Regions from separate parts of the Weizmannia sp. WK01 genome, predicted to be linked through region 2. Evidence: predicted binding sites of a transcription regulator. Region 2 holds the regulator's gene; each other region holds the start of a gene.
The links. The regulator LexA, encoded in region 2, represses DNA repair genes until DNA is damaged. The targets are predictions, from matches to a motif close to CGAACATATGTTCG.

Region 1 (7,556 bases), 150 kb from region 2:
ATGAAGGAGTTCGGATGCAATCGGAGCGAGCCTTGCTTCTGTATACCGCATAGCCGCGGCCGGGTCGCCGTCAATGCTCCCGTTATTGCCGTGCATCTCGATGAGCACGTTTCGCAGCTTCCAGTCCTGGCTCATCCGCACCATCGCTTCATAAACGGAAGAATCCCCGTGCGGATGGTAATTGCCGATGACGTTGCCGACCGTTTTTGCCGATTTCCGGAAATGCTTGTCAGCAGTGTTGCCCTCTACATGCATCGCATAAAGAATCCGCCGCTGCACCGGCTTCAGGCCGTCCCGCGCATCCGGAAGGGCACGATCCTGGATAATATATTTGCTGTACCGGCCGAAGCGGTCGCCCAGCACCTCTTCCAAAGGCAAATCTTGAAAACGTTCAGCCGTCTTCATCCGTTCATGTCCCCTTCCTCAATCATCAAATTCTCATTGTCTAAAATATTGGTGTCGTCTTCAAGCCCGAATTCCACATGGCTTTCAATCCATTGCCGACGCGGTTCGACCTTATCGCCCATAAGCGTGGTCACCCGCCGTTCAGCCCGGGCCGCATCATCAATACGGACACGGATCAAAGTCCGCGTTTCCGGATTCATCGTCGTTTCCCAAAGCTGGTCGGCGTTCATTTCACCGAGCCCTTTATAACGCTGCAGGATATAGCCACGCCCGACTTTTTTGATCGTTTCATCCAGTTCTTTTTCGGTCCAAGCATATTCCACGATTTCTTTCCTGCCGGTGCCTTTGCTGACTTTATAAAGCGGTGGCAGCGCGATGTACACTTTTCCCGCTTCAATCAAAGGCCGCATATAGCGGTAAAAGAACGTAAGAAGCAGCACCTGGATGTGGGCACCGTCCGTGTCGGCATCGGTCATAATAATGACTTTGTCGTAATTGACGTCTTCCAAATTGAATTCAGGGCCGACGCCGGCACCAATCGTATAAATAATGGTATTGATTTCTTCATTTTTAAAAATATCCGCAAGCTTTGCTTTTTCCGTATTGATGACTTTTCCGCGCAGCGGCAAAACAGCCTGGAATTTCCGGTCGCGCCCCTGTTTCGCAGAACCGCCCGCGGAATCCCCTTCAACGAGATACAGTTCGTTCCGCTGCGGATTGCGGCTTTGCGCCGGCGTCAGCTTTCCGGACAAAGTCGTTTCCGATTTCTTCCGCTTTTTGCCACTTCTCGCTTCTTCCCGTGCTTTCCTCGCTGCTTCCCTTGCCTGCGACGCCTTGATGGCTTTCCGGATTAAAAGATTGCTCGTATCCGGGTTTTCTTCAAGAAAATAAGAAAGGTGTTCCGAAACAATCGTATCAACTGCAGAGCGGGCTTCACTTGTGCCAAGTTTCCCTTTCGTTTGTCCTTCAAATTGGAGCAGTTCTTCCGGAATGCGGACGGAAATAATGGCGGACAGCCCTTCGCGGATATCCGTCCCTTCTAAGTTTTTATCTTTTTCTTTTAACAGCCCGGTTTTTCTTGCATAATCGTTCACGACGCGCGTCAATGCCGTTTTTGCCCCGGCTTCGTGCGTGCCGCCGTCTTTCGTGCGCACGTTGTTCACGAAAGATAAAATGTTTTCCGAAAAGCCGTCGTTAAACTGAAACGCAAATTCCGCTTCGATTCCGTTTGTTTCCCCCTCGATAAACACAACCGGATGGAGCACTTCTTTTCCTTCGTTCAAGTACTGGACAAAGGCTTCAATGCCGTTTTCGTAGTGGAACAGATCATGCCGCCCGAAACGTTCATCAGTGATTTCAATTTTTAACCCTTTTAAAAGAAAGGCCGATTCGCGCAGCCGTTCGCATAATGTATCGTAGTTAAAAGTGATGGTGCTAAAAATGGACGGGTCGGGTTTAAAATGGATCGTTGTGCCGGTCTTATTGGTTTTCCCGGTTTTCTCGAGCGTTGTTTCCGGTTTGCCGCCGTCACGGAAACGCTGTTCATACACGTAACCGTCGCGATGTATGGTAACAACAAGCCATTCCGACAGGGCATTGACGACGGACGCGCCGACACCGTGCAGGCCGCCGCTCGTTTTATAGCCGCCCTGCCCAAATTTTCCGCCGGCGTGCAAAATCGTCAAGATCACTTCTGTCGTCGGCTTACCGAGCTTGTGCATCCCGACCGGCATGCCGCGCCCGAAGTCCTGGACGCTGATGCTGTTATCTTTGTGAATGTTGACGATGATATGGTTTCCGTACCCGGACAACGCCTCATCCACCGCATTGTCGACGATTTCATAGACAAGATGGTGCAAACCGCGCGCATCGGTCGACCCGATGTACATGCCCGGCCTTTTCCTTACGGCCTCCAGCCCTTCCAGCACCTGGATTGCATCATCATTATATTCCAATATATTTTGTTTCTTCGCCACATCTATTCCCCTTTCAATTGCAAAGCACGTGCACCGGCGTTCATAAGAACAAATATTCGTTCTCATTATAACATCATTTGCCGTTTTTATCATACTCATTTTAACGATAAAACGGAATTTGTAAAAGGGCATGCGGAAATGACGGGAACGGGAGGGGCAAAGCAACGGTTATAAAAACTTCTCCAGTAAACGGCCGTTTTATTGGGAAAATATAAAGAAAGCAAGCGCCCTTTAAGCTGGCGCCTGCTTGAAAAAGCCTATTTTGTCAGGGCATGTTCCACTTTAATGCAGCGGTTCATCACAACGGTATAGCCTTTTTCTTTTAAAAACCGGTATGCTTCCTCGTTTTCGATGCCGAGCTGCGCCCAGAAAACGTCCGCATCGATTTCATCAAACTCCCGTGCCAGCTCCGGCAAATATTCGGGCCGCCTGAAAATATCCACAATGTCCACATGGCCTTCGATATCTTTTAAGCTCGGGACAGCCTTTTCCCCGAGAATTTCCGTTGCTTTCGGATTGACCGGAATAATCTCATAGCCGGCATCCTGCATGGCTTTGGCTACCGTATAAGATGTTTTTTCCGGGTTATTGCTCAAGCCAACCACTGCAATTCGTTTTGCTTTTTGTAAAATTTCCCTGATTTCTTCCCTGCTCGGATTTTCGATTGCCATTTGATCAACACCTCTCCTCGTATAATAAGTTTAAATCCAAAGTGGATGTCAATTTCCAGTTCATTCTGCTGCTCATTGACAAGTGAATATAAGATTTTGTATTCCGGGCTCGCCCGGAATACAAGTTCGGACTTGGACGCTTCGCGATGTTCCCGGATAATGGTCTTAGGATCGTTTGGGTCAATGCTTCCCCTCCTTGTAGCCTGACTACTCGAAAAGTCTGCATCCCCAGGTTCTTGCTTGAACGTCTAACCCGTAGGCCGTTCCTCCGGATCTCCGTGCTGGAAATGAGCAGTTCCAGGCAGCCCACGGCCCGGATGAGTTCTCATACGCGAGGCTGACAGATCGGCAAGCCATCTGGGGATATCCCGAAGCGTCCGATTCCATCGATCCCAATACAGAGAGGAGGAAATCATATGCCCTTATTTGTCGGTATTGACGTGAGCTCCAAAAACCTCGATGCCTGCCTGATGGATGGAATGGGGGAAACGTTGGCCACCCAAACGGTGACAAACAATCTTCCCGGTGCCTCTGAGTTAAGAGACGCCATCCTCCAACATGCGGAGGCGGATGACACCATCCAGATCGCCATGGAGGCCACATCTGTGTATAGTTGGCACCCGGCAATGTTTTTCCATGAAGATCCCGAGCTGAAACAGCGTCGTACAAAGGTGTTTACCCTGAATCCGAAGCTGGTGAGAAATTTCAAAAAGGCTTATGCCGAGATGGACAAGACCGATCCCAAAGATGCCTGGGTAATTGCGGACCGCTTGCGTTTCGGGAGATTGCCGAAATCCGTGATTCAGTCAGAACAATACCTTGCCCTTCAACGGTTAACACGGATGCGCTATCACCTGATTCAAAGTTTAACCCGGGAACAACAGGTATTTTTGAATCATCTGTTTTTCAAATTCAGTGCCTTTAACCTTGAAGTGGATACACCGGTCTTCGGCCATGCCATAACGGAATTTTTGCTTGAGGCCTATAGCCTCGATGAAATTGCCCAAATGCCTCTGGAGGACTTAGCGATGTATCTCCAGACCAAAGGCCATGGCCGCTTTAGCGATCCCAAGGATTTGGCCGCATCCATCCAAAAAGCTGCCCGGTCCTCTTACCGGCTTTCTAAATGTGTGGAGGATTCGATTGACTTGGTCCTGGGCAGTTCTATTGAGATCATCCGGCATCTTAAACGCCAAATCAAGGATTTGGATAAGGCGATTGCCCGCGTTCTTGATGGAATCCCGAATACCCTCCAGACCATTCCGGGAATAGGCCCGGTGAGCTGTGCTGGGATTCTCGCTGAAATCGGCGACATTGAGCGCTTTGACGACCAAGCCGCGATCGCAAAATTTGCTGGATTGTTCTGGCCCCGCCACCAATCGGGTGATTTTGAGGCTGATGACAAAATGCTTGCGCGTACAGGCAATCGTTATCTCCGGTATTACCTGGTTGAGGCTGCCAATCTGGTCCGGCGACACGAACCTGAGTACCGCGCCTTTTACCAAAAGAAATATCGTGAGGTGCATAAGCACTCACACAAACGCGCCCTCGTCTTAACGGCAAGAAAACTGGTGCGCCTGATCGATGCGCTGCTCCGCAACGATCAAATTTATGCGCCGAAAAAGAAGGTGACGCGATGAGGTAACCAGGTAACCATCATCGATAGCCTGAACTTGAAAACTTCCAGATTATTCCAATTATCTGGAGGCTTAGTTCAGTATTGCCATTTTTACGACATAGAGCCAACAAAATTTCCAATTCACTTGTTTTTAACCCTTGACATCACACCGTAGGACTTTCTTGTACTTTCGCCAGTCTGATCCCAACTTAAACATTCGCTTGATCTTTTCCAATTCCTGCTCGGTTAGAAAATCTGCACGGAATCGGCAAAAAATATTCCTCTTTCCTTTAAGAACATGCTACAATAAGCATAGATTTTTTCCAAGGAGTTTTGTACATGAATATTGTCCTGATGATCCTTTTGGCTTACCTGCTCGGCTCAATCCCGACAGGCCTGATCGTTGGTAAGCTTTTTTACGGTATAGACATCCGCGAACACGGCAGCGGAAATCTCGGTGCGACCAATACGTTCCGTGTGCTCGGGTTCAAAGCCGGCAGTGTCGTAACAGTGGTGGATATTCTGAAAGGGACAATCGCCACCTTATTGCCCCACTTTTTTGGCCTGGAGCATACGGTGCACCCGCTTTTAATCGGGATGATCGCTGTTATCGGCCATATGCTTCCGGTATTTGCCAAATTTAAAGGCGGCAAAGCGGTGGCAACTTCCGCCGGCGTTGTTCTTGCCTATCAATGGCCATTGTTTGTCATGGTCATCATCGTTTTTTTGATTACATTAAAATGGAGCAAATACGTTTCGCTTTCTTCTATCATGGCGGCTGTTTTTGGCATCCTGTATACGCTCATTTATATGATTGTAACACATGACTGGCCGCTGTTCGTCATCGTTCTGGCGCTTGCCTCTTTCATTATTTACCGCCATAAAGCCAATATTAAGCGGATTAAAAATAAGACCGAGCCAAAAGTCAAGTGGCTGTAAGGCAGCCATTGTTTCTAAATCTGATGTTTCCTATAACCCGGGGCCGGTAAACGAAGGCAAAAGGTTAGGGAAAAAAACGTGCTTTGGTCTATAATGAAAATGTAAAAGGCAGTTGGAAGGAAGTGGCGGCATGAAAATGCACATTACAGATGAGGCAGTAAACTGGTTTAAAAGGGAACTGGAACTGGACGACGGCGAGTCCGTCCGTTTTTTTGCCAAATACGGCGGCTCCACGCCTGTCCAACACGGGTTTTCACTTGGTGTTCAAAAAGACGTTCCCGACGATCCGGTGGCGGCCGTTGAACGGAACGGCCATGCTTTTTTCATTGAAGGCACGGACGAATGGTATTTTGACGGCCATGATTTGTATATCGGGTATGACCCGAAACGGGATGAACCGGTATATGAATATAAAAAAGGTTAAAACCGGGATCATCCGGCAGCTTTTGCTTTTTTGCTGCCAGTGATGCCGGTTTTTCATTTTAAAAATTTTTTTACTTCCGCAAGGCGCCCTTCTTTTTGCAAAATTTCTCGCTGCTTCCTGCCAAGCAGGTCGAAATGGCTGTAACCGTCTTTACGGACATGAATCCATTCTTTTTTCAGCTGGTAGCGTGCTCCCCATGCAGCGAGTTTCTCCAGATCTTTACAGCCGACTTTTGTGACCGATTTTGCGCCGGGGAAACGGTCGTCCAGCCAAAAATGCGTTAAAAACGCAATCTCCCCGCGGTCAATCGCCGCTTTCCACGCTTTAAGCTGGTTGCGGTGTATGCCAAAAGCCAAATCCATCCCCCCGCTTTATGATTTTTTTGCTTTTTCATATGCTTCATGCCATTTTGGGTAGAGGCGGCGGAACGAAACCGGTCGGAAGCTGTCTTTCTTTACGCAGACATGTGTTGAACTCGCGGCCACGGCAAGGTCGCCGGTTTCTGTGTAAATCTCATAGCCGTACGTTACGCGCAGCCCGTCATATGCATCGACCCATGTTTTTACGGTCACTGTTTCCCCGTAACGGGCCGGTTTTTTGTATGAAATTTGAATATCGATGACCGGCGACAAAATCCCGTCTTTTTCCATATCCGCATAACGGAAGCCAAGGTCTTCGATTAATTTCGTCCGCCCCACTTCCATCCAAATCAGGTAATTGGCGTGGTACACAACCCCCATTTGGTCTGTTTCTGCATACCGCACTTTGACTTCTGTTTCTGATACAAACATCCCGGACACCTCTTTCATATGTACAGTCAATTTTATTTTAGCATAAAGAAAATTCCCCCTCCTAAAAGGATGCCTGATACGGGGCCGGGAAAACTTCGGATGCACGCATGGTCGCAGCAAAAGGAGAGAAAAAACGGCCTTTCCGAGAGGGAAAAGGCGTGGTTCCAAAGAAACGCTGCTGTTTTCCGTCGAAAGGCCGTTTTCGTTTATTGCTGCTGTTTGTATGCGGCTTCGTCTTTTACCTCGGTTCTCATCGCTTCGAGGCTTTCACGGCGCCGCTCATTTTTTTCCTTTATTTGTTGGATTTGCGTTTCATCGCTTGTAACGGCAAGCGATTCTTCCGCGCTTTCCATGTTTTCGATCGTATTGTGGATCATGTTTTGCAGTTTTTCCACATTATCGCTGCGGTCGTCCGGTTTCGGTCGGTTATGCGCCATTGTGTTCTCCTCCTTCGGCTGTGAAAGCTACTCCCCTTTTGTCTGTATCACCTGGGCGTGCTGTCCCGAACGGTCCTGCATCTTCTTCCCCTTATTGCCGGAAAATCCGCGCGGCTGCGTGCCAAGATGATCGGGAACGAAATATTTGCTTTTCTTGTTTGGGTTGCCCATCATATCTCCCCCCTCCTTATACATTTTCCCCAGGAGGAAAGCGGATTATGATTCACAAACAGTGGCTTATTCTGCTAATTTCATCTCGTGTTTCCGGTCCAGCCGTTCTTCTATCCGCATCAGC
Region 2 (7,556 bases):
AGTCTCAAAACCTTGCAAATATCGTGCGAAAAATCAACTCGCACTCTGTTAGTCTATCGGTCAGCATTCACCTCAACGCAGGGGGCGGTACGGGTATCGAGGTACACCAATATAACAGCCAAACGGATGCAGTCGCAAATCGCATCTTAAAAGGCATCTGCAAAGTCACAGGGTTGCGATCTCGCGGGCTTAAAAAGTCTCCGGGTCTATACGTGCTAAGAAACACAAAACCTCAAGCAATCCTAATTGAGGTTGGTTTTGTCGATACAAAAGAGGATGCCGATGTCGTATCTAACAAAACGGATGCTATCGGCAAAGCGATTGCAGAAGGTATTTTGAATAGATCGATCATGGCATCAAAAAATCCTTCAAAATCTAAGACAACAGCGGAGGAAATATATAGGGTGCGCAAGTCGGCTAACGATGCAAAAAGCCAAAAAGGTGCGTTTGGGGACAAATCCAATGCTATTGCTTGCGCTAAAAAATACGGATATAGCGTATACGATGAAAAAGGCAATAAAGTATATTCTGCAGCACCGAATACCTATACAGTCAAACGTGGTGATTCGCTTTGGCGGATAGCTAAAGATCACAATACTACTGTAGAAAAGCTTAAAAAACTCAATCACATTTCCGGTGACCTAATTCATCCGGGGAAAAAAATTAAATTGAAATAATAGAAGGTCCCATTAAAGACAAATCAAAAGCCCTCGCGTTTGCGGGGGCAAATTTGTACGACTGGCATCCAATATGAAAAATGAAAAGAGGTTATCCTGCGTATTTAATCTAATTTAGATAGTTTAAGTGTCACATGCTCGTTTTTCCCTAATCTTTGTGTCCCGGTATTGCTGTCGCCAGGAACTGTTTCAAATTCTCCATTATCATTTTTCTGTAATAAATCAGGGGCTTCAAAATCAATGTTCACTTTTTGCGGTGTTTTATCCTGATTCTCGAACTTGATAAATATGAATCCTTTGTTAATGACCGGGCCGCCATAAGTAACTCCCGCCTTATTTTCCTCATTGGTCATGTGGTCGATATCATCCCCAATTTCTTCAGCTGTATCAGTTATGATATCAATCTTTGTCCCCGAATAGTCAATGAATTTACCACTTTTGGTGTTATCTCCCTTTTCAAGAAAAAGAAGCCCTTTTTCACCATCCGGATTTGTTGCAAGCTTTACTGCGTAATTAAGAATGAAAGCTTTATCCTTGCTCTCCCCAAAAATAATCTGATACATGCCGTCATTAGTGGGCCCATTTAAATACTCCCCGTTAATCTTATACTCCCCTGAATTTTCATCTACAAAGGTAGTGTTTTTTTTGGCAGCAACCAATATGTCGGATGTCGTTTTAGCTACTGGCTTTTTTTCTGTTTCTGCGGTCTTGGCTTTAGATTCCTCTTTGGATGTTGAATTTGATTGTGTTGCGTTTCCCCCGCAGGCTCCCAAGCCAAATGTTAATAACCCTGTAATTCCAAAAATTAATGCCTTCTTCATTCTTCTTCCTCCTCGTATTTTTATTTTTAAATTTTCAAGGTCATGACCAAAATCATGACCAAAAAATGACCAAAATCATTTGAAAAGTATTGATTGATTTTGAAAGTGGAATCTAAAAACTTCCTTATTTATATGGATTATCAAAAATGATGAAAGTAAAAAAATGTAAAATACATGTTCCGCACACAAGTCCACCAATGGGAACGCGACCAGTATATCGAAATGTATTAAGCAAGAAACCCCTTGAAGCGTAAGGCTTTGAGGGGTTTTTGTTTATCGGGCATTTTTGCGTCGAACGCCCAGAAAAACAAAATGCCCATTAATTGCCCCGATTTTTCCTTCGAAAATAGATTGGAAGCCCAGAAATCCTCAAGTGTCACAGGCATTTTTGCCATCAAACTCGCATATGCTCTATTAAAAAAGAAGCAGCCGAAACTGCTTCTTTTTGATCAGTGCACCATTTGCCTGTACAGCCCGATGACAACGCCGAGAATGGTGACGTTTTTCAATATGATCGGTTCCATTGTCTGGTTTTCAGGTTGCAGCCGGAAGTAGTCTTTTTCCTTGAAAAATCTTTTTACTGTCGCTTCATTTTCATCTGTCATAGCGACCACGATATCTCCGTTGTTTGCCGTCTGCTGGGAGCGGACAATCACATAATCGCCGTTTAAAATCCCGGCATCCACCATGCTGTCCCCTTCAATTTCCAGCATGTAGACGGACTCGTCAGACGGGACAAGATGTTCCGGAAGCGGAAAATACTCTTCAATATTTTCTACAGCGGTAATCGGTATGCCTGCTGTTACTTTTCCGACAACAGGCACATTGACAACATTTTGGGCCGGTATTTCTTCATCATGGTCCAAAATTTCAATCGCTCTCGGCTTTGTAGGGTCGCGCCTGATCAACCCCTTGCTTTCAAGCCTTGCGAGATGGCCATGGACAGTTGAACTGGAAGCAAGTCCGACTGCCTGGCCGATTTCCCGCACGGAAGGGGGATAACCTTTTGTTTTTACTTCATGCTTGATGAAATCAAGTATCGCCTGTTGCCGTTTTGATAGTTTTGCCATTCTATTCACCTCGTCACAGTTTTGTTTGGCACCCGCGCTGCGTATGGGGACGTTTACGGGAGGAATGCCATTATTTGCTATTATTATATCACATTGCAGCAGATAAAACAAACGTAAGTTCGAAAAAATGTTGACGAAAAACAGGCGTTCGTTTTATAATAGAACTGGTGATTGGACGAACGAATATTCGCGGGAGGAAGATGGAGATGTCACGATTATGGAAAAAGTATAACTATGTTATGATTTTAGCAGGGCTTACGCTTGTTTTCGGATTTTTCATGATTGGAAGTCTGCGGGATCCATCCCCACACTATATCAAAATCAGCGTCACAGAGGGCGATACGCTTTGGAACATCGCCGGGCAGTATGCGGAAAAGGGCAAAATGTCGAGGGAAGCATTTATCAGCTGGGTTGAGCGTCATAATGATATTGACGGCAACATGATCAAAGCCGGCGAAAAAATTGTCATTCCAATAGAAAAAAATGAATTCAGCGATGATAATAGGGAACTTGCGATGAAATCACAACGGGAGACGAAAAAATGAAAGTTGTTTTATATTGCAGAGTAAGCACGGAAAAAGAAAGCCAGGAAACTTCCTTGGCGAGGCAGCGGGAAGAGCTGGAGAAGCTTTCGGATTCCCACGGTTTTCAAGTGGCCGGGGTGATCTGTGACCGGGCAAGCGGCTATGACCTGGACAGGCCCGGCATCCTTGATCTTCTTGATACGATTGAAAATGAAAAGATTGACGCCGTACTGGTGCAGGATGAAACACGGATCGGAAGAGGAAATGCAAAAATTGCATTGCTTCATTTTTTATATAAAAAAGGGATTAAAGTATATTGTTATGCGCAAAACGGAGAATTGGAGCTTTCGGAATCTGATTCAATGGTGCTGAAAATTGTCAGCATGGTTGAAGAGTATCAGCGAAAGCTGCATAACTTAAAAATTAAAAGGGGAATGGAGCGTGCAGTCAAAAACGGCTACCGTCCGGAAAAAAATTTAAAAGGGAAGCGGAATCCGGACGGCAGGGAGCGAAAGGAAGTGCCGGTTGAAGAAATTATCCGCCTGCGGGATAACGGCTTGACTTTTCAAGAAATTGCTGCGACTATGCGCGGTTTCGGCTACCAAGTTTCAAAAGCAACCGTCCACCGGCGTTACAGGGAATATATGGAGGAAACGGGGCATGATAAATAGTATCAAAACCGTTTCACGGGTGCGCTTTCGTTGCAGGCGGGTCCATATTTTAGTAAGATGGCATCAATTACGGATAAAAGGAGAGAAAATATGCTTTCAAAAGAAAAAATGGCAAGGATTAACGAATTGGCGAAAAAAGCGAAAACCGGCGCCCTGACAAGTGAAGAAGCAAAGGAACAGTCAAAATTGCGAAGCGAGTATTTGCAGGCGTTCCGCTCTTCATTCAGAAAAACGATTGAAAATGTCCGTGTGCTTGACCCGGCTGGCCAGGACGTTACCCCGGAAAAAATTAAGCAAATTCAAACAAAAAGAAAGCTGCACTAAAAAGGAAACCATCCTGCTTTTTTCTTACAAAATCCATACAAAATGGTAAAAGAGTTGTGTTATGGGTTTCACTTGCCTTAATATAGAGTTGTAACCCATGAAGAAAGGATGTTAACAGATGTTTGATAAAACGGACGAACTGGCAGTCACAACAATCCGAACATTGTCCATTGACGCCATCGAAAAAGCAAAATCCGGTCATCCGGGGCTTCCGATGGGGGCTGCACCAATGGCATACACCCTCTGGACAAGATATTTGAACCATAATCCGGAAAACCCGCACTGGTTTAACCGGGACCGTTTCGTATTATCCGCAGGGCATGGTTCCATGCTGCTCTATAGCCTGCTCCATTTATCCGGTTATGCATTAAGCATGGATGATATTAAAAATTTCCGGCAATATGGCAGCAAAACCCCGGGTCATCCGGAATACGGGCATACGGAAGGCGTGGAAGCAACGACCGGTCCGCTCGGGCAGGGGATTGCCATGTCAGTCGGAATGGCGATGGTAGAACGGCATCTGGCGGCTGTATACAATAAAGAAAATTTCCCTGTCATTGACCATTATACATATGCTTTATGCGGAGATGGCGACTTAATGGAAGGCGTATCTGCCGAAGCTGCTTCATTGGCGGGACACTTAAAATTGGGACGTCTCATTGTATTGTACGATTCCAATGACATTTCCCTTGACGGCGACTTAAATAAGGCCTTTTCCGAAAGTGTTGCCGACCGGTTTAAAGCATACGGCTGGCAGTATTTGCGGGTTGAAGACGGGAATGATATGGCACAGGTCGCAAAAGCGATCGAGGAAGCAAAGGCGGATACAAGTCGGCCGACACTCATTGAAGTGAAAACGATCATCGGTTACGGTTCTCCAAACAAATCCGGGAAATCGGCTGCCCACGGCGCCCCGCTCGGAGAAGATGAACTGAAACTAACGAAAGAAGCGTATAAATGGACATTTGAAGAAGACTTCTATGTTCCGGATGAAGTTTACGCACGGTTCCGTGAATTGGTTGTGGAAAATGGCGTGAAAAAGGAACAGGAGTGGGCGTCCCTGTTTGAGGCCTATGAAAAACAATACCCGCAGCTTGCGGCTGAACTAAAACAGGCGATAAAAGGCGGGCTGCCGGATGGATGGGACAAGGACATTCCGGTCTATGAAGAAGGCAAAACCCTTGCCAGCCGTGCGGCAAGCGGGGAAGTGCTAAATGCCGTCTCCAAACATTTGCCGTCTTTGTTCGGGGGATCTGCAGACCTTGCCGGATCCAACAATACGCGGCTGAAAGAAGACAAGGACTATATGCCGGATGCCTATGAAGGGCGCAATATTTGGTTCGGTGTCCGCGAATTTGCGATGGGCGCAGCCATGAACGGTATGGCGCTTCATGGTGGTGTCCATGTATACGGCGGCACGTTCTTTGTTTTCTCGGATTATTTGCGTCCTGCCATCCGCCTAGCTGCTCTTATGGGCCTTCCGGTAACGTACGTCTTTACGCATGACAGTATCGCTGTCGGGGAAGACGGTCCGACACATGAACCGGTTGAACAGCTTCCTTCTTTAAGAGCGATGCCGGGCTTGTCGGTCATCCGCCCCGCGGACGGCAATGAAACGGCGGCTGCCTGGCGCCTTGCTCTGTCATCTGAAAACCATCCGACAGCGCTTGTTTTGACGCGCCAAGGGCTGCCAACCTTGAAAGGGACGTCTGAAAAAGCGTTGGAAGGCGTTTCAAAAGGTGCCTATGTCGTGTCCCCTGCACAAAAAGAAACGGCTGACGTTCTCCTTCTTGCCAGCGGGTCGGAAGTCCATCTGGCTGTGCTCGCGCAACAGCAATTGGCGGAACAAAAGATTGATGCTGCTGTTGTCAGCATGCCGTCATGGGACCGTTTTGAACAGCAAAGCAAAGCATACAAAGAATCCGTATTGCCGGCACAGGTGAAAAAACGCCTTGCCATTGAAATGGCTTCACCATTCGGCTGGGAAAGGTATACCGGGGATGAAGGCGATATTTTGTCGGTTAATACGTTTGGCGCCAGCGGAAACGGTAAAACCGTTATGGAAAAATACGGATTTACCGTTGAAAATGTTGTGGCACGTGTAAAAAAATTATTGGGCATGTAATCGTTCCGGGCCTGCTTTTGCGGTATTCGCGAAAGCAGGCTCATTTTTTATGCAGGAAGGGTATAAGAAAAGGGGGACTAAAAGTGCGGGGGCTGAGCTGAATGGCTTTTCCCTTGGATGCTACCGCATAATCGGCAGCGCGTTGATGTATTTACGCTTATTTTCTTGTCTGTACATGCAATCAAATGTTTCAAATTCATTTTTTAAATTTTGTTACAACAAACGACAACTTTTTTGAGGCCCGTCCATTATAGTGAAGGTAACAAAGTTGCGGGAGTGAGATCATATGCGGTCCTATTCTATCTATCTGATAAAAGAGGAGTTTGCACAATATTATTACGGCAGGGAACGAATGTTTTTTAATCTTTTTCACCAGTATGCGCACGTTTCCGGAAGTTTGAAAAATGTCCTCAGCAGACAGATCCATTATATTACAAAGCCGATTCCGCTCTTGTCTGTCCATCATGTCTTGCAGCCGTTATTTTCTGACACCAGCAACATGACGAAAACAGGCGCTTGCCAACTTCTTTCAAAGAAAGAGGGGCAGGTGCTGGAAGTGACCATAGAAGAAAGAATGCTCCAGCTGAACGTATACGGGAGTTATGATACAGAAACCGCCGTTTTTGAAATTCTGAGGAACTTTAAAGGAGATTTGCTTGCAATCGATTATGACCATAAACGATTCGGCTGGATAAAACCGGTTAAAGAAAGAAAATTCGTGTGAGAAGAAAACAAGTATTGTATAATTCAAATGGATTTAGTACACTGTATGTGAGTGAAGGAGGTATATTATGATTTGGGTGTTCGTTCTTGTAGCCCTAATTGCTCTTTTGGCAGGCGCAGCAATCGGGTTTTTCATCGCCCGTAAATATATGATGAATTACCTGAAGAAAAATCCGCCGATTAATGAACAAATGCTGAGAATGATGATGATGCAAATGGGTATGAAGCCGTCTCAAAAGAAAATCAATCAAATGATGAATGCCATGAACAAACAAATGAAATCTTAAGCTGGGCGACCGGCTTTTGTGGTATATCCATCACCATTGTTAAGCTTCTCACGATTCTGTAAACCACTTTTTCTGCCAATTTTCTGCACAGAAAAGGTGGTTTTTGATTTCATGTTCCATTTTTATGCTTTTTACGATGTTTTTTCTCTTTCAATCAGTTTATGTTAAAATGAAAATGAGCCGGGATGGGGAGTGAACCGATGGCTGATGTAACTGTATGGCTGTCTTTCGGGGCAGGTTTCATGAGCTTTATATCGCCTTGCTGCCTGCCGCTTTATCCTGCTTTTGTTTCTTATATAACAGGCGCTTCTGTCAGCCGGTTAAAAAGCGGGGG
Region 3 (7,556 bases), 360 kb from region 2:
TATCGGAACCGAGCGCATTCTGGATTTCCATTGATTTTTCCGGAGACAAAAACAGCTTGTCCCCGTTTAAATGGTTCCGGAAATGGACGCCTTCTTCCGTAATGTCCCGGATCTTGCTCAAGCTGAAGACCTGGAACCCGCCTGAATCGGTCAGGATCGCCTGGTCCCAGTTCATAAATTTGTGCAGCCCGCCTGCCTCTTTAACAATATCATGCCCGGGGCGCAGCCACAAATGATATGTATTGCTCAAAATGGTGCCGGCCCCCATTGTTTTCAATTCTTCCGGCGACATCGTCTTCACCGTGGCGAGCGTTCCGACCGGCATGAACATCGGGGTATCATAGGTGCCATGCGGCGTATGGAGTTTTCCGAGGCGGGCGCCTGTATGTTTTTCCGTTTTGATCAGTTCATAAGTAATGGCAGCCAAGTGATGCGCTCCTTCCACTATTTAATCAGCATCGCATCCCCGAAACTGAAGAAACGGTATTTTTCTTTTACCGCCGTCTCGTAGGCATGCAAAATATTTTCCCTCCCTGCCAATGCGCTTACCATCATAATAAGCGTCGACTTCGGCAGGTGGAAATTGGTGATCAGGGCATCAATTGCTTTATATTGATAACCCGGATAAATAAAAATATCCGTCCATCCGCTTGAGGCGGCAATTTTTCCACCATGGGCGCTTGCCACCGTTTCAAGTGTGCGGGTGGAGGTGGTGCCGACAGAGACCACACGGCCGCCGTTTTCTTTTACTTCCATAATCGTGCGGGCCGCTTCTTCTGATACCTGGTAAAATTCCGCATGCATATCATGGTTTTCAATATTTTCCTCATTGACGGGACGGAAGGTGCCAAGGCCGACATGGAGCGTAATATAGACTATTTTCACGCCCATTGCTTCAATTTTTTTCAATAACGCTTCCGTGAAATGGAGCCCGGCCGTCGGCGCAGCGGCAGAACCCGGTTCTTTTGCATACACGGTCTGGTAGCGGTCCTGGTCCTCGAGCTGTTCTTTAATATAGGGCGGCAGCGGCATTTTTCCGAGTTCATTCAGCACTTCGTAAAAAATCCCTTCGTACCGGAATTTCATTACCCGGCCGCCATGGTCCAGCTCCTCCGCACAAACGGCGGAAAGCTTTCCGTCGCCAAACCGGACAACCGTCCCTGTTTTCACACGTTTTGCCGGTTTGACAAGGGTTTCCCACCGGTCTCCTTCGAGCTGTTTTAAAAGCAGCACCTCAATTTTTGCGCCTGTTTCGTCTTTTATGCCGATCAGCCTTGCCGGCAATACTTTTGTATTGTTCAGGACAAGGCAGTCCCCCGGGCGCAGGTATTGCGTAATGTTTTTAAATACGCTGTGTTCAATTTCCCCTGTTTTTTTATCCAGCACCATCAGCCGGCTGTCCGAACGGTTTTTTAAAGGCGTTTGGGCAATCAGCTCTTCCGGCAGGTCATAATCAAATAAATCGAGTTTCATTGTTGCTTCCCCTTCGTTTTGAATTCCATTTGCGGCTACTTGAACCGTCCAATGATATATAATAACACACTTAAGATCACGCTTAAAAGGATCGATGTTGCGATTGGAAAATAAAAGGTTGTGTTCCCTTTTTTAATGAGGATATCGCCGGGCAGCCGGCCGATTTTCGTAAACTGCAACAACAGGCCGAGAGCAAAAAGAATCACGGCGATCGTCATCAGCACTTTTCCAAATCCGCTCATTCCGGCACCTCCATATGAAAATGCGCATAGCAAAGCGGGGTCGCTACCCTGCCGCGCGGCGTTCGCTGCAAAAAGCCAATTTGCAGCAAATACGGCTCATATACATCTTCAATCGTTTCCCTTTCTTCCCCGATGCTGGCCGCAATCGTGTCGAGCCCGACAGGACCGCCCCGGAAGCGCTCTATGATCGCTTTTAACAGTTTATGATCAATATGGTCAAGCCCGCGTTTGTCAACTTGCAAAAGTTCAAGGGCATAATTGGCGATCTCAAGGGTTACCTTTCCGTCTCCTTTGACCTGGGCAAAGTCGCGCACCCTTCTTAACAACCGGTTCGCAATCCGCGGCGTGCCCCGCGAACGCCTTGCAATTTCCGCCGCCCCCTCAGGCTCAATCGCCGTCTCAAGGATGCCGGCTGTCCGCAGCACAATTTCCGCCAGTTGCGCTTCGTTATAATATTCGAGCCGGCTGATCACCCCGAACCGGTCGCGCAGCGGTGCTGAAACCGAACCAGCCCTTGTCGTCGCCCCGATCAAAGTAAACGGGGGCAAATCAAGGCGGATGGAGCGGGCACCCGATCCTTTGCCGATTACGATATCAAGGCAAAAGTCTTCCATTGCCGGGTACAGCACTTCTTCAATCGCTTTCGGCAGGCGGTGGATTTCGTCAATAAACAGCACTTCCCCCGGTTCAAGCGCGGTTAACACGCTGGCAAGATCGCCCGGCCGCTCGATGGCAGGCCCTGAAGTCGTCCGGATGTTCGCGCCCATTTCGTTTGCGATCACGGCGGCAAGCGTCGTTTTGCCAAGCCCCGGCGGACCGTAAAGCAGCACATGATCGAGTGTTTCGCGCCGTCCTTTTGCCGCTTCAATAAACACGGCTAAATTATGCTTCACTTCATCCTGGCCGATATATTGCGCAAGGGTTTGCGGCCTGAGGCTCATTTCAAAGGAAACTTCCTGTTCGTTTGCCTCGCCGGAAACTACGCGGTCTTCCATGCTCTCCCCTCCTCCATTATTTTACCATTGCTTTTAAAGCGAGTTTAATATATTCATCCGCAGAAAGCACTTCTTCCGGAAGTTCAGGCACCACTTTCGCGATTTCTTTTTCCGAATAGCCGAGCGCCGCCAGAGCGAGCACCGCTTCTTCGAGGTTTTGGTTGGTGGATGCAGGCACCGCTTTTTCCCCGCCTGCCTCGTCCGGCATCTCCGGTACGAGGCCTTGCAGCTTTCCTTTCAGATCAAGAATCATCTGCCTTGCCGTTTTTTTGCCGACACCGGGGAATTTGACAAGGAAAGATTCATTTTCATTCTCAATGGCGTCAACGACCTGCTGCGGCTGCCCGTACGCTAGAATGGCAAGCGCCCCTTTTGGCCCGATGCCGGAAACATTAAGCAGCTTTTGAAACAGCGCCCGTTCTTCCGCCGTTTCAAAACCGTAAAGCGCGATCAAATCTTCGCGCACATGCTGGTATGTAAAAATTTTTCGTTCCTGCCCGATGCTTTTTGAAAAAATATACGGGTTCGGCGCCAGCAGCCGGTAGCCGATCCCCCCGTTTTCCACGACAACGTAATCCGGGCTCACGGAATCAATGATGCCTTTAATATATTCGTACAACCTTCCCACACGCTCCTCAAAAACTTGCTATCCCATATTGTACCACAGAACGCAACCGTTTTGGGAACGAATGTCCGGTCTTGCCCTTTTTTTCCGGCCGGATGGTTCCTAAAGCTGAGGCGCTTTTCCTGTTTCCATGGCGGAAGGAAACCGGCATCCGGAGACAGATCCGTGTCCGTGTGGCATACCGGGCTCACTTTTTTTCGAATACTCGCTGCCTCTTAACGACCTTCCCGGATTTCCAGCCGAAACCATCGTCCGGGTTTTAACGGCACGATTCTTTAGCCACAGTGCAGCCGGTTTAAAAACGGCATGGTCCCCTTTCCGCAGTGCACCGGTCTAAAACAGCATGGTCCTCTCTCGTAGTGCGCCGGTTTAAAAACAGCAAGGGCCCTCTCCACAGTGTAACCGGTTGGATACAGGGCTAACCGGCTTTGCTGCAAAAAAGTCACTTTCCGCACCCGGCCGGACCGGGTGCGGAAAGTGACTGGGACATTATCATTCGGCGTTATGGTAAACTTCCTGGACATCGTCATCGTCTTCCAGCCTGTCCAGCAATCGCTCCATCTTTTCTTTTTGCGCTTCATCCAAAGCAATTGTGTTTTGCGGCACCATGGTAATTTCTGCTCGGGCAAACGTAAAGCCTTGTTCCTCGAGGTTCTTCTTCACATCCATGAATTGCTCCGGATCTGTATAAATTTCAAACACTTCATCGCTCGTTTCCATTTCCTCGGCGCCTGCTTCAATCGCGGCAAGCAGCATTCCGTCTTCATCTATCTCGAGCCCTTCCCGCTCAATGACAAGATAGCCTTTGCGGTCAAACAGGAAAGACACGCATCCGTTTTCGCCGAGATTTCCGCCGTTGCGCGAAAACGCAACACGGACATTGGAAGCGGTCCGGTTTTTATTATCGGTTAAAGCCTTGACCATGACGGCAACGCCGCCCGGCCCGTACCCTTCATATGTGATTTCCTCGTAATGTTCGGCGTTTTGGCTGCCGCTTGCTTTCTCGATGGCGCGTTTAATATTGTCATTCGGCATATTGGCGGCCTTTGCCTTTTCAATGACTAGGCGGAGGCTTGAGTTCGCTTCCGGGTCAGGCCCGTTTTTCGCCGCTACATAAATTTCCTTTGCCAGTTTTTGAAAGATTTTTCCGCGCTTTGCATCTTGCGCATTTTTTCTGCCTTGAATATTTTTCCATTTGGAATGGCCGGACATGGCCATCACTCCTTTCTGACAGCGCTGATACAGTCCCCTATTACTATACCATACTCGCCCGAAAGGAGGATGAAAAGCATTATGCTGGCCGTAAGCGTCCAGGTTTTTCCGTTATGCTTGCAAACGCCTTTTTACTTCTTTTTGAAAGCGGGCGCGTTCCCCGAATTGCCCGATGGAAAGCAGGGAAAGATGCGGCCAGTACTGCTCTTTTTCTTTTTTGCCGCTTCCAACAAACCGGTTCCACTCTCTTAAAACATCCGTCGGGTAAAGGAGCGCCTCAAGAAAAGTTTCCCTGTCCGGCGCACCGTCCAGCATTCCCCACTTTTCAAGAGCAGCAAGCGACCATGAAGCAGCGGGCAAAACCCGGTTGCAAAACTGGAGATCATCGGTCCAGGCCGGGGCAAGGCGGGCAAGGTCAAAATCAATCAAATACAGTTCCCCGTTTTTCGCACGCAAAAAATTATGGTGGGCAACATCACCGTGCGTGATGCAATACGGCGGACGGTGAAGCAAATGCTGTTTTTTCTCAAGCCGGTTTAACGCCTCGGCTGCCCATCTTTCGTACGCGGCAAAATACGTTTCCGGCAAATACCGGACAATTTGTTCTTTGTTTTCCAGAAATGTCCGGTACCGCGCCTGCCATTTTCTCAGCTGGAAAAAGCGCGGAAATTCCATTTTTACGGCTTGCGGAAAGTGCGCGGTCTTTTCGTGATACTGTTTTAACAGGCGGAAAGCGGCGTGGATGTCTGCTTCCGTCCCGAAGGTAAAACCGGCCGGGTCTTCTTCAATGTATGCCATAAACCCAAAAGCTTTGCCTTGAAAGGGGCTGTCGTTGTCATCTTCCAGAAAACGGCAAGTTTGGGTGAAACCGCTTTTCCGCAGTTCCGATGTAAGCAGCATTTGCCGTTTAAGGCGCGTATCGGAACCATATTGCTTCATGATCACTTTCTTTGTCTTTGTTCCGATAAGCCATACCCGGTCACGCAACCTGCGCCAGTCAACAATCGGTTCCTGCAGTCTGTTTTCCGCATAAAGAAGGAGACGTTTGGTTTCGTCTCCCTCTTGTCTCCGGCCGCCCATTATTTTTCTTCTTCGCCGGAAGGATCCCGTTTTTCCTGCGGCTGGTCCGTTTTTTCGCCCCGGTCATATCCGAACGGGGCCTGCATCCCGTACGGTTCCTGCATGTCGTATGGTGGTTGCGACATCCCGTATGGCGGTTGCGGCATGCCACCAAATGGTTCCTGCATGCCGTACGGTTGCGGCGCCATCCCGTACGGTTCCTGCACGCCGCCGTAAGGTTGCTCCTGGCACCCGCATGGCTGCTGGTGCGGCGGATACGGGGCGTACTGCGGCATCGTTTGCGGCGGCATGTACTGCGGCATATAGGCGGAGCTTTCTGAAGCAGCGCCGTATAAAGGAGCCTGCTGCGCTCCCCATTGCGGCGCGGCGGCAGGATGTTGCGCAGAAACCCCCGCTTGCATACCGGGGCCATACGGATAAGGAGAAGACGAAGAGGATTCTTCTTCCCATTCATAACCTGGCATCACTTGCTGCCCCTCATGCCATGCCGGCTGCTGCTGCGGCATAAACCCTGCCGGCGCGGCCATCGCCGGTATTTGCGTGAACCCTGTTGGCGCGGCCATCGCCGGCATTTGCGGATAGGCCATTGGGTACGGCATCGGATATGGGACTTGCGGATATGGCATGCTGTAAGGAGGCGGGAAAAATCCGGCGTGCATGTCCCCTCCCCCGCAGCCGCAATCGTATACCGGCATCACGGGCGGACACGGATTATACGGTACATACATTTCCGGGCACTCTTCCTTTACCGGCATGGTGTAGTGCACGCTTTCCGACGATTCGCTTTCATGGTGCTTCGGCGGCGGTGCAGCTGTATGGGTTTCGATTTCAGCCATATTGGTCACATAGTAATTATGGATGTCAATTTCAGGAATGACCGGTTGCGGCATCACCGGCTTATAAATCGTTTCTTTTTTTTCAACCACTTTTTCTTTCACCTGTGTTTCTTTCGGTGCTGGCGCTTTTGGCACCTCTTTTGGTACCGGCATTTCTTTTGCGACGGGCATCTTGGCCTCAGGCATTTGCTCGTACGGATGGGTCACGAGCGGCATTTCTTTTGCACCCGCGTGGCCCGTATAACCTGCATGGCCTGTATGTGTCTCTTTTTTTACCATGCCGCCCGTTGTCGGAACTTTAATTTTCATGCCGGGCATAATCATTTCCGGATTGGATAATTGCGCATTCAATTTTTTCAATTCGTCAAAATCGGCGCCGTATTTTTTGGCGATTTTCCAGAGCGTATCGCCTTTTTGCACGATATGGATTTTCACACATTTCCCCTCCTCAAGGCTTAAGTCCATACATTCTATGTGGTGCCGGGCAAAATGCGATTGATTTTACATAAAAACTTATGAACGTCCCGCGTCCTTTATGCCCTTTAAAGGGTTGATTCTTTCATCCCGGCGCCTTCGTATGATAAAATCCGAATGAGGCCGAATGAATGGGGGGAAACGCTGTTGGCAGAGAAGAAAAAAATTCTTGGGGATGAAAGGCGGCATTTGATCCTCGAATGGCTGCAGAATAGCCGGGAGCCGATTACGGGCGGGGAACTGGCAAAAAGGACAAATGTGAGCCGGCAGATTATAGTAAATGATATTACGCTCCTGAAAGCGAAAAACGAACCGATCCTGGCAACGAGCCAGGGATATTTGTACATACACCCCGCCGGTGCGGAAAACAAAGTGGAGAAAACGCTTGTTTGTATGCATAGTCGCGAACAGGTCGCAGATGAGCTGAATTTGCTCGTGGACCACGGGGTGACCGTAAAAGATGTCAAGGTGGAGCATCCGGTATACGGCGATCTGACCGCCTCGATCATGGTCTCCACCCGCGCAGAAGTGGCCCGGTTTATCCGCCAAATTGAAGAAACAAATGCCAGCTACTTATCCGAATTAACAGGCGGCATCCACTTGCATACGGTGGAAGCCG
Region 4 (7,556 bases), 1.1 Mb from region 2:
AACCGGCAGTACGGCCGGCATTCTGTAAACGATTACAGAAATCAGCAGCGCAATCACCAGCGTGGCAAGGCTTGCAAGATGTGCCGCCATTTTTTTAATGGCGAGTGCCCAGAAGAAAAACAGAATCGGAAAGGCAGCAATCAGTGCGGATAAAAACAAATGCCCCTTAAGCGGAATAAAATTTTGTACGTACTCCAACAATCTCCACTCCTTTTTGAAAAATTTTCTCCAATCCATCCCAATTGCAATTTTTAAGGTCATTAGATGAAATAGTCATCAGATGATAAGGTTTACACGTTAAAAAGTATAAGTATAATAAAAAGAAAAAACAACTCTTTTTTTAAAATTTTTGTTTGCTATTTTTCCGGATTGCTGTTATTCATAAAATATAGAAAAGGGATAAGAGGAGAAAACATGAAATATAAAAAAATTAAACCTGCAAAAATTTATGAACAAGTGGCAAATGAATTGATAGAGATGATCCAAAACGGGGAGCTTAAGCCCGGGGATAAGCTTGATCCGGTGCCACTTTTGGCAGAAAAGTTTTCCGTGGGGAGATCGGCTATAAGAGAAGCGTTAACGTCACTAAGGGCGCTCGGCTATATTGAGCTAAAACAGGGAGAGGGAACGTTTGTCCGTAACTTTGATGCGAGCGGGATTTCGTATCCCATTTCGCAGGCAGTCCTGATGAATCAGGAAGATGTGGCAAATCTGCTTGAAGTCCGGAAGATTCTTGAAGCCGGAGCAGCCGCCACGGCCGCTGTCAAACGGACCGAAGCTGATCTGGAAAGGATAAGGCAGGCGCTCGCAGATATGAAGCGGGCGACGGGGAACGAAGAACTCGGTGAAAAAGCAGATCTTGCCTTCCATCTTGCCATTGTCCAGGCTGTACAAAATCCGATTCTTGCCGGGCTGATGAACCAGGTTGCTGAGACGATGGAGGATGCAATGAAAGAAACGCGCAGAATGCTTCTTTTTTCTGATCCTTCCACATTGGGCGCCTTGTATGAGCAACATGAAAGAATCAGGGTAGCCATCGAAGAAAAGGACAGCGAAAAAGCGCGCAAGGCCATGATCGACCATTTGCAGTTTGTGGAAAACAGTCTAAAGGATTTTCTGCGTTAACCAATCTGTTTTCATGAACGCAAATCCGGCCCTTTTCTTCAGCAGGGGATCTGTTTTGGGGTAGTCCGGCTCCCTTGATATTGGCACCTGAGAATGAGAGGAAATTTAAAGCCTGTTCCGCTTTGAAAGATTTTTCAAGCAGAACAGGCTTTTGTATTGCGCCGATTCGTACGACTTCGGGCTTTCGATGACAGGATAATACCGAAGCACAACAGCTGGAAACATGAGGTGGTGTGAATTTCTCGGCTGATGTTCCGTGTGGATGACAAGGGCATGCGGCCTGGATATACTATTGCTACCTTGTCTTCTTGTCTGATTTCATGCTTTATTTTTTGTGTCACTTTCCTCCGCGCTTTCCCATATACATAGGGTATAGGCAATTTTTCAGCAAATGGAAAGCGGGGTGCGGCGGCGATGAAGCAAATGTTTTCAGCGTTGAGCGGCAAGATTAAAGAAAATGCGATTGATGTGTATATGGACAGCATCGAGCCGGCTGTCCGGGATCCGGTATTTTTCAGCGTCGGCATGCCAAATGGCGGCATGATCCCGAAAAAAGAACTGCAGCGCATCATGAATGAAATCTTTGAGGCAGATCCGGCACGCCTGTATGAGTATTGCAGTGCAAAAGGGTTTGGGCCGTATGTGGATGTTATCTCTAAAACGGAAAATATTCCGGAAAGCTATATCATGGCGACAAACGGCAATACACAGGGGGTTGACCTTGTCTGCAGAATGCTGCTGGATGAAGGGGACGGTTTTGCAATGGAAATGTACACGTATTCCATTGCCTTTTCGGCGGTGCACCAGTACCGGCTCAAGGCGGTCGGCATTCCGCTTGAACAAGACGGTTTGGATGTCGATTTTCTTGAAAAAACATTGCAAACAAGAAGATTGAAAGCGCTTTATATTATTCCGAATGCTCAAAACCCAACCGGCGTCACCACCTCTCTCGAAAAACGGAAAAAACTCATTGAACTTGCTTACCAGTATGATTTTATCATTATAGAAGATGATCCGTACCGTGATCTGCTGTTTCACGGCCGCCCTCCTTCCTTGTTCGAACTCGATCCCTTAAAAGAAAGAACCATATACCTGTACAGTTTTTCAAAAGTTATGGCGCCGGCGATGCGGACCGGCTTTATTCTCGCGCACCCAGCCTTTCTGAAAAAACTTGAACAGTTTAAGCAGGTAACAGACGCCTGCACATCGCCCATGAACCAGATGCTGGCGGGAAAACTCATTTCTTCCGAAAACTGGCCGCAGATTCTTGCAAAACAAAAACACTTTTATGAAAAACGGAAAGACTGGACAAAACGGTTTTTACAGCATATGCACGAGACGGAGCAATGGGAAGGAGCTGAACCGGCCGGCGGGCTGTTTTACTGGATCGATGTCAAAAAAGGTGGTGTAACGGAATGGATGAAAATGGCGGCACAGGACGGCGCCGTGTTTGTGCCGGGTGATGCCTTTACGCTTGAGCGCGGGCGAAACACAAAAATCCGTCTTTGTTTCGCCTACTGCAGTGATGAGGAAATGAAAAAAGGGTTTTCCCGTCTGGAAGAAAGTTTTAAAAAGTGGAAGAAAACAAGCACTTAACGGGGAGGAACTGCAAAAGGGATTTCCGGGCATGTAAAAGTTCCGGGCTCCCGGGTTCTCCAAGCTTACCTGGCTGTTTGTCATTCGTATATTGGGATTTTTTTTTCACGCTCTTTAAAAAGAGGGCGGCGTCTCCTTATCACCCGGCGGTCTTCAATATCCCGTGTATGCCGGAATGTTTTATCAGCGGTATTCAATCCCATGTATCCCTGGAATGTTTCATGAATAGGCGTTTTGGCGCCCTTTACGGCCCGGGCGGCGTTCCTTGAAGCTGCTGAGTTTCGCAAGCTCCTTACCGGTCTTCAAAAGGCAGGCGCAACGGGAGGAAGAAACTGGTGATTCGGTTTTTAACCCACTCCGCTGCTATTTGTGGGTGGTAATTCTTTTCAAACCGCCAGCCGCGCACAAACACGGTATAGGAAAGGTCATTCCGTTTGTAAAAACGCATCTTTTTTCTGCCGGCTTCCCGTTTGACCTGAGCGAGGCAGGATGAAATTTGCAAGAGCATTTGGTCCGTCGCAAAAAGATAAGGCTCTTTAAATTTTAACAGGCTTGCCCGGATCGCTCTCTGGTCCCGTTCCAGCGTCCTTTTGGCAAGCGGCAGGAGGATAAATGCCTCGATCAGCTTTTCTTCTTCCTCGGTTAAGATTTGCGGCATACGGATCACCTGTTTCCATTATATAAACAAACGTACGTTCCTGTCAATGATTACTTGGTTTTAAGGGGATGGGTTGTTATAATAATGTTCATCCTATTACTTAAAAAGGAAAATGAAGAGATGAATGGAAAAGACGGAGATTTTGCGAAAGGCTGTCTGATTGGCATTGGCTTGTCCATTCCGGTATGGGCTTTTGTAATATGGGTTTTGTTCAGGCTGTTTTGAGCGTTCCGTTTTCCACGGTAGCTTTTGTAAGTGCAGGTTACCTTCGCTCCGGCCGGGGGCAGGTGCCGGCACGAATCTGCGGTAGGTAACAGGTTATATTGCCTTTGCTCCCGTTTGAATGGAAAGCTGGTAAAAAACAAAAGCGGTGGCCGGATCACCTTCCATCTAAGCCCCTGGTTATCCGTTGCAGCTATCGGGATCCATTGCCTTCGCTTTTTCCGAATAGACATTTTTTGTTCCGCCAAAGCGGGCAGCCTTTCCACTTTGTTTAGCATATGCAGTTACCGGGTATTTTTACAATAGACAGGCATTGATGCTAAGGAACATCAATCCAACCGGGAGGAGGGCACCAAATGGATTACAACAAGGACAAAAAAGGCGACTCGCCGGAACAACAGGAAAAACAGCATCATCATAAAGACATAGAGCCGGAAAGATCTCCGGTAAAACCGCAGGAAAAGCAAAAATAAAAATTGAAAAGGGCAGGCTCCGGACAACGGGGCCTGCCTGTCTTTATTGTTCCATATTGGTCACCATGTTGTGGACCTTGTCGCGTTCTGCCTGGCTGACATTGAGGTAGTAAATGCCATCAATGGTTGTACTGTTGCCTTTAACTTCATAGTCTGTCGTATTTTGGCGGCAGTCGCGGTAGTTCATCGCGATGTTTTTCATATCATCAAGTGTCAGGTTTGTTTTGACATTGTTCTGGATCGCAGCCAGGATTTCCTGATAACGCGAGAAAGACTGGATGGTCGCCGCTTTGTTAATGACGGCCATAATGACGTCACGCTGGCGCTGGTTACGGCCAAAGTCACCTTGAGGATCAAGGTGGCGCATTCTTACATAACCGAGCGCTTTTTTGCCGGTATCCAATGTAATGTTTCCTTTGGCGTAATAGTAGCCTTTTTTATAATACCCTTCGTCATGCCAGCTGATTTTATTGTAGACGGTTACACCGCCGACAGCATCTACAAGGTCAGCCAATCCTTCCATATTCAAGCGTATGTACTGGTCAAGGTTTAAATTAGCAAATTTGTTTACCGTATCCAGTGCCATTTTTGGCCCGCCGTAAGCATAAGCTGCATTTATCTTATTCAATGTTCCCTTGCCCACGATTTCTGTCCTCGTGTCACGCGGAATGGAGATCATCTGCATGGCTTTCTTTTGCGGGTTCAGTGTAAGAATAATGAGCGTATCGGATCTTCCTACATCTCCGGCCCGCTCATCTACGCCGAGTAAAAGAATGGAAATTGGTTTTTCACTTTTGATTTTTTCAGTGTTTTTCTCGGATGGTTTCACGGATTTGCTGTCATACATTTTATCTGCGGCATTTTGGACAGAATGGTAGACGTAATAGGCGAACCCTCCGCCCCCGATCACGATGATCGCTAAGAGAATCCCGAGTGTGATGAATATTTTCTTCTTCATTTTTTCGACCCTTTTCTTTGAATTTTTTATTTAATCTAATCGCTATCATATCATGGTTTTTCCAAATTGTTAACGGGGATTTTTCGTTTATGCAATGGTCCGGCCTTTCTCTTGTTATTTATGGGGAAAAGAAGAGGAATTGGGCGTGAATGAAATGTAGCGAAAATGGCCGCAAGAAAAACGGTTTGGATTGGGACGCGTGAGGGAACGAAAAAGAGGAGAGGCACGTATGGAGACATGAAAATGCCAGGCCCGGGCGAAGCAGAATAGATGTCTGTTTTGAGTGCAGGCATGAGAAGGGACTGGACGAAGGAAAAAAGGAGCACGCGGCCAAATGCGCCGATTTTTTTCACCTTTTGCCTGCGGGCTTCCGTTTCCCAAGTTTGCATGCATTTTTTCGCACTCTGTTTTACACGGGTGCTTCTGTATTGCTTAAGGCTTTCAATTTCGGTATGATAATGGCACGATATGAGACAGATTTGACCAGAGGGGGGCGCTTGTGGGAGAGCTTTTGAGAAATCGGTTTGTCCGGATGGTATTTGTATCCGCGTTGTTTTTGCAGGTGGGCATATGGGTGCGGAATTTTGCCGTCCTGTTGTTTGTGACAGAAAAAACAAACGGCGACCCGTTTGCCGTTTCCATGATTTCAGTGGCGGAGTTCCTGCCCATTTTCATTTTTAGTTTTATCGGCGGCACATTTGCGGACCGCTGGCAGCCGAAGAAAACAATGGTTTGGTGTGATTTGCTGAGTGCCGTGTCCATTTTTGGCGTCATCGGCGCGCTTGTTTTTGGCTCGTGGCAGTCCGTCTTTTTTGCAACACTGATTTCCTCGATTTTGTCGCAGTTTTCGCAACCGTCCGGGATGAAACTGTTTAAAATGCATCTTGAGGAACGCCTGATCCAGCAGGCAATGGCCGTTTACCAGACCATTTTTGCTGTTTTTATGATTCTTGGCCCGGTGGTCGGCACGTTTGCCTATGAAAGGTTTGGAATCGATTATTCTATTTTGATAACCGGTCTCGCTTTCCTGTTTTCCGCCGCGAGTTTGTCATTTATCCCGAAAGACCAGGCCATGAAAAAGAAGGAAAAAGTGTCGAATATTTTCCAGGAAATGAAGAGCGGGATTCGCTATGTTTTGTCTAAAAAGGAATTGCGACTGCTGGGACTTGGTTTTCTGGCGGCCGGGCTTGGCGTCGGTTTTATCCAGCCGATGAATATTTTTCTCGTAACGGACCGTCTCGGCCTGCCGAAAGAGAACCTGCAATGGCTTGTGATGGTGAATGGCATTGGGATGATTACAGGCGGGGCTTTTTCCATGGCCTTTTCAAAATCTGCTTCACCGCAAAAAATGCTGTTCACCGGTATGCTTGCAAATGCCATTGGGCTTGCGGTAATCGGTGCTTCGACTTCGCTTTGGTTGACACTCGCCGCCGAACTCGTTTCGGGCTTTTTCATGCCGAGCATCCAGATCGGCATTAACACGCTGATCCTGCAAAATACGGAATCCGATTTTATTGGCAGGGTGAACGGCATTTTGAGCCCGCTTTTCACTGGCTCCATGGTGGTGACCATGAGCCTTGCGGGGGCATTGAAGGAATGGTTTTCGATCACGGCTGTTTTCGAACTTGCTGCGTTGTTTTTCATTATCGGGCTGTGCTTTGTTTTTCCAATGTTGAAAACAGGCGTGCCGGGGAATGCAGAATCGAAGGGAGAATAGCGGCAGCAGTGCCCGTTTGCTGCCCGCTGCCGTTAACCGGAAAAATTTGATGCAAATAGGAATGAGCGGCGTGCCCGCGGCCATTCGCTGAAAAAGTCAGTGATCAAACAGCAGTGACAAGTATCTCGAACGCCAGCGAAAAAAATTCGGAGGGCGTGCCCGATCTGTTCGCGTACAAATTAGCCAATCAAAAGGCAATGAGCTGTTTTCTCATTGCCTATATTTTTTACCTTTCCCCATACAATGGCTTGGCACATTAGGTTAAAGCGATATGCCGTTCATTCATCTTCTGAAAATCACCATGTTGATCGTATGTTGTTTATCATTACCCGCTTGGCGCAGCGGGGGCAGCAACGGAATAAGAATCTTGATTTTAAGGGATGATAAAGCATTTCATTTTCATGCTTATGGTAAAATGAATATAATTGGGAGCGCTTTAACGGAGGGGATTAGAATGAAAACATACCATATCGCGGCGATCTCGGGCGACGGGATTGGAAAAGAGGTGGTGCCGGCTGCCATCCGTGTATTGCATGCAGCAGCGGAACGGCATGGCGGAATCCGGTTCGAGTTCACGGCGTTCCCGTGGGGCTGTGATTATTATCTTGATCAGGGAAAAATGATGCCGGATAACGGGCTTGAGATTTTAAAAGATTATGAGGCTATTTTTCTCGGGGCAGTCGGCAATCCAAGGCTTGTGCCGGATCATGTGTCGCTTTGGGGCCTTTTGCTGAAAATCCGGCGCGGCTTCGAACAGGTGCTGAATATCCGGACTGCAAAGTATTTCAAAGGGCTGCAGTCCCCGTT

Region 1: parE (DNA topoisomerase IV subunit B) is a predicted target of LexA. The motif match lies at 2,427-2,440, and genes of this name have one in related genera.
Region 3: ruvA (Holliday junction branch migration protein RuvA) is a predicted target of LexA. The motif match lies at 3,393-3,406, and genes of this name have one in related genera.
Region 4: OF158_RS03450 (YhjD family protein) is a predicted target of LexA. The motif match lies at 3,407-3,420, and genes of this name have one in related genera.

Annotation. Positions count from the first base shown of each region.
Region 1 is NZ_CP109616.1:1,714,976-1,722,531, reverse strand. It holds gene parC (DNA topoisomerase IV subunit A) at 1-405, opposite strand, end outside; gene parE (DNA topoisomerase IV subunit B) at 402-2,381, opposite strand; gene OF158_RS07975 (CoA-binding protein) at 2,639-3,052, opposite strand; gene OF158_RS07970 (IS110 family RNA-guided transposase) at 3,469-4,692, shown strand; gene plsY (glycerol-3-phosphate 1-O-acyltransferase PlsY) at 5,010-5,609, shown strand; gene OF158_RS07960 (HesB/YadR/YfhF family protein) at 5,740-6,033, shown strand; gene OF158_RS07955 (hypothetical protein) at 6,087-6,389, opposite strand; gene OF158_RS07950 (acyl-CoA thioesterase) at 6,405-6,824, opposite strand; gene tlp (small acid-soluble spore protein Tlp) at 7,031-7,261, opposite strand; gene OF158_RS07940 (acid-soluble spore protein N) at 7,289-7,432, opposite strand; gene OF158_RS07935 (FbpB family small basic protein) at 7,499-7,556, opposite strand, start outside.
Region 2 is NZ_CP109616.1:1,869,256-1,876,811, reverse strand. It holds gene OF158_RS08740 (N-acetylmuramoyl-L-alanine amidase) at 1-677, shown strand, start outside; gene OF158_RS08735 (hypothetical protein) at 782-1,498, opposite strand; gene lexA (transcriptional repressor LexA) at 1,948-2,568, opposite strand; gene OF158_RS08725 (cell division suppressor protein YneA) at 2,775-3,113, shown strand; gene OF158_RS08720 (YneB family resolvase-like protein) at 3,110-3,763, shown strand; gene OF158_RS08715 (DUF896 domain-containing protein) at 3,854-4,087, shown strand; gene tkt (transketolase) at 4,206-6,212, shown strand; gene sirA (sporulation inhibitor of replication protein SirA) at 6,499-6,936, shown strand; gene OF158_RS08700 (YneF family protein) at 7,001-7,222, shown strand; gene OF158_RS08695 (cytochrome c biogenesis CcdA family protein) at 7,423-7,556, shown strand, end outside.
Region 3 is NZ_CP109616.1:2,230,726-2,238,281, forward strand. It holds gene tgt (tRNA guanosine(34) transglycosylase Tgt) at 1-427, opposite strand, end outside; gene queA (tRNA preQ1(34) S-adenosylmethionine ribosyltransferase-isomerase QueA) at 445-1,473, opposite strand; gene OF158_RS10690 (DUF2905 domain-containing protein) at 1,509-1,715, opposite strand; gene ruvB (Holliday junction branch migration DNA helicase RuvB) at 1,712-2,710, opposite strand; gene ruvA (Holliday junction branch migration protein RuvA) at 2,727-3,329, opposite strand; gene OF158_RS10705 (YebC/PmpR family DNA-binding transcriptional regulator) at 3,828-4,547, opposite strand; gene OF158_RS10710 (aminoglycoside phosphotransferase family protein) at 4,659-5,627, opposite strand; gene safA (SafA/ExsA family spore coat assembly protein) at 5,627-6,898, opposite strand; gene OF158_RS10720 (transcription repressor NadR) at 7,055-7,556, shown strand, end outside.
Region 4 is NZ_CP109616.1:746,091-753,646, forward strand. It holds gene OF158_RS03435 (L-lactate permease) at 1-198, opposite strand, end outside; gene OF158_RS03440 (FadR/GntR family transcriptional regulator) at 415-1,125, shown strand; gene OF158_RS03445 (aminotransferase-like domain-containing protein) at 1,540-2,721, shown strand; gene OF158_RS03450 (YhjD family protein) at 3,014-3,379, opposite strand; gene OF158_RS03455 (LCP family glycopolymer transferase) at 4,118-5,032, opposite strand; gene OF158_RS03460 (MFS transporter) at 5,532-6,749, shown strand; partial or broken gene OF158_RS03465 (tartrate dehydrogenase) at 7,204-7,556, shown strand, end outside.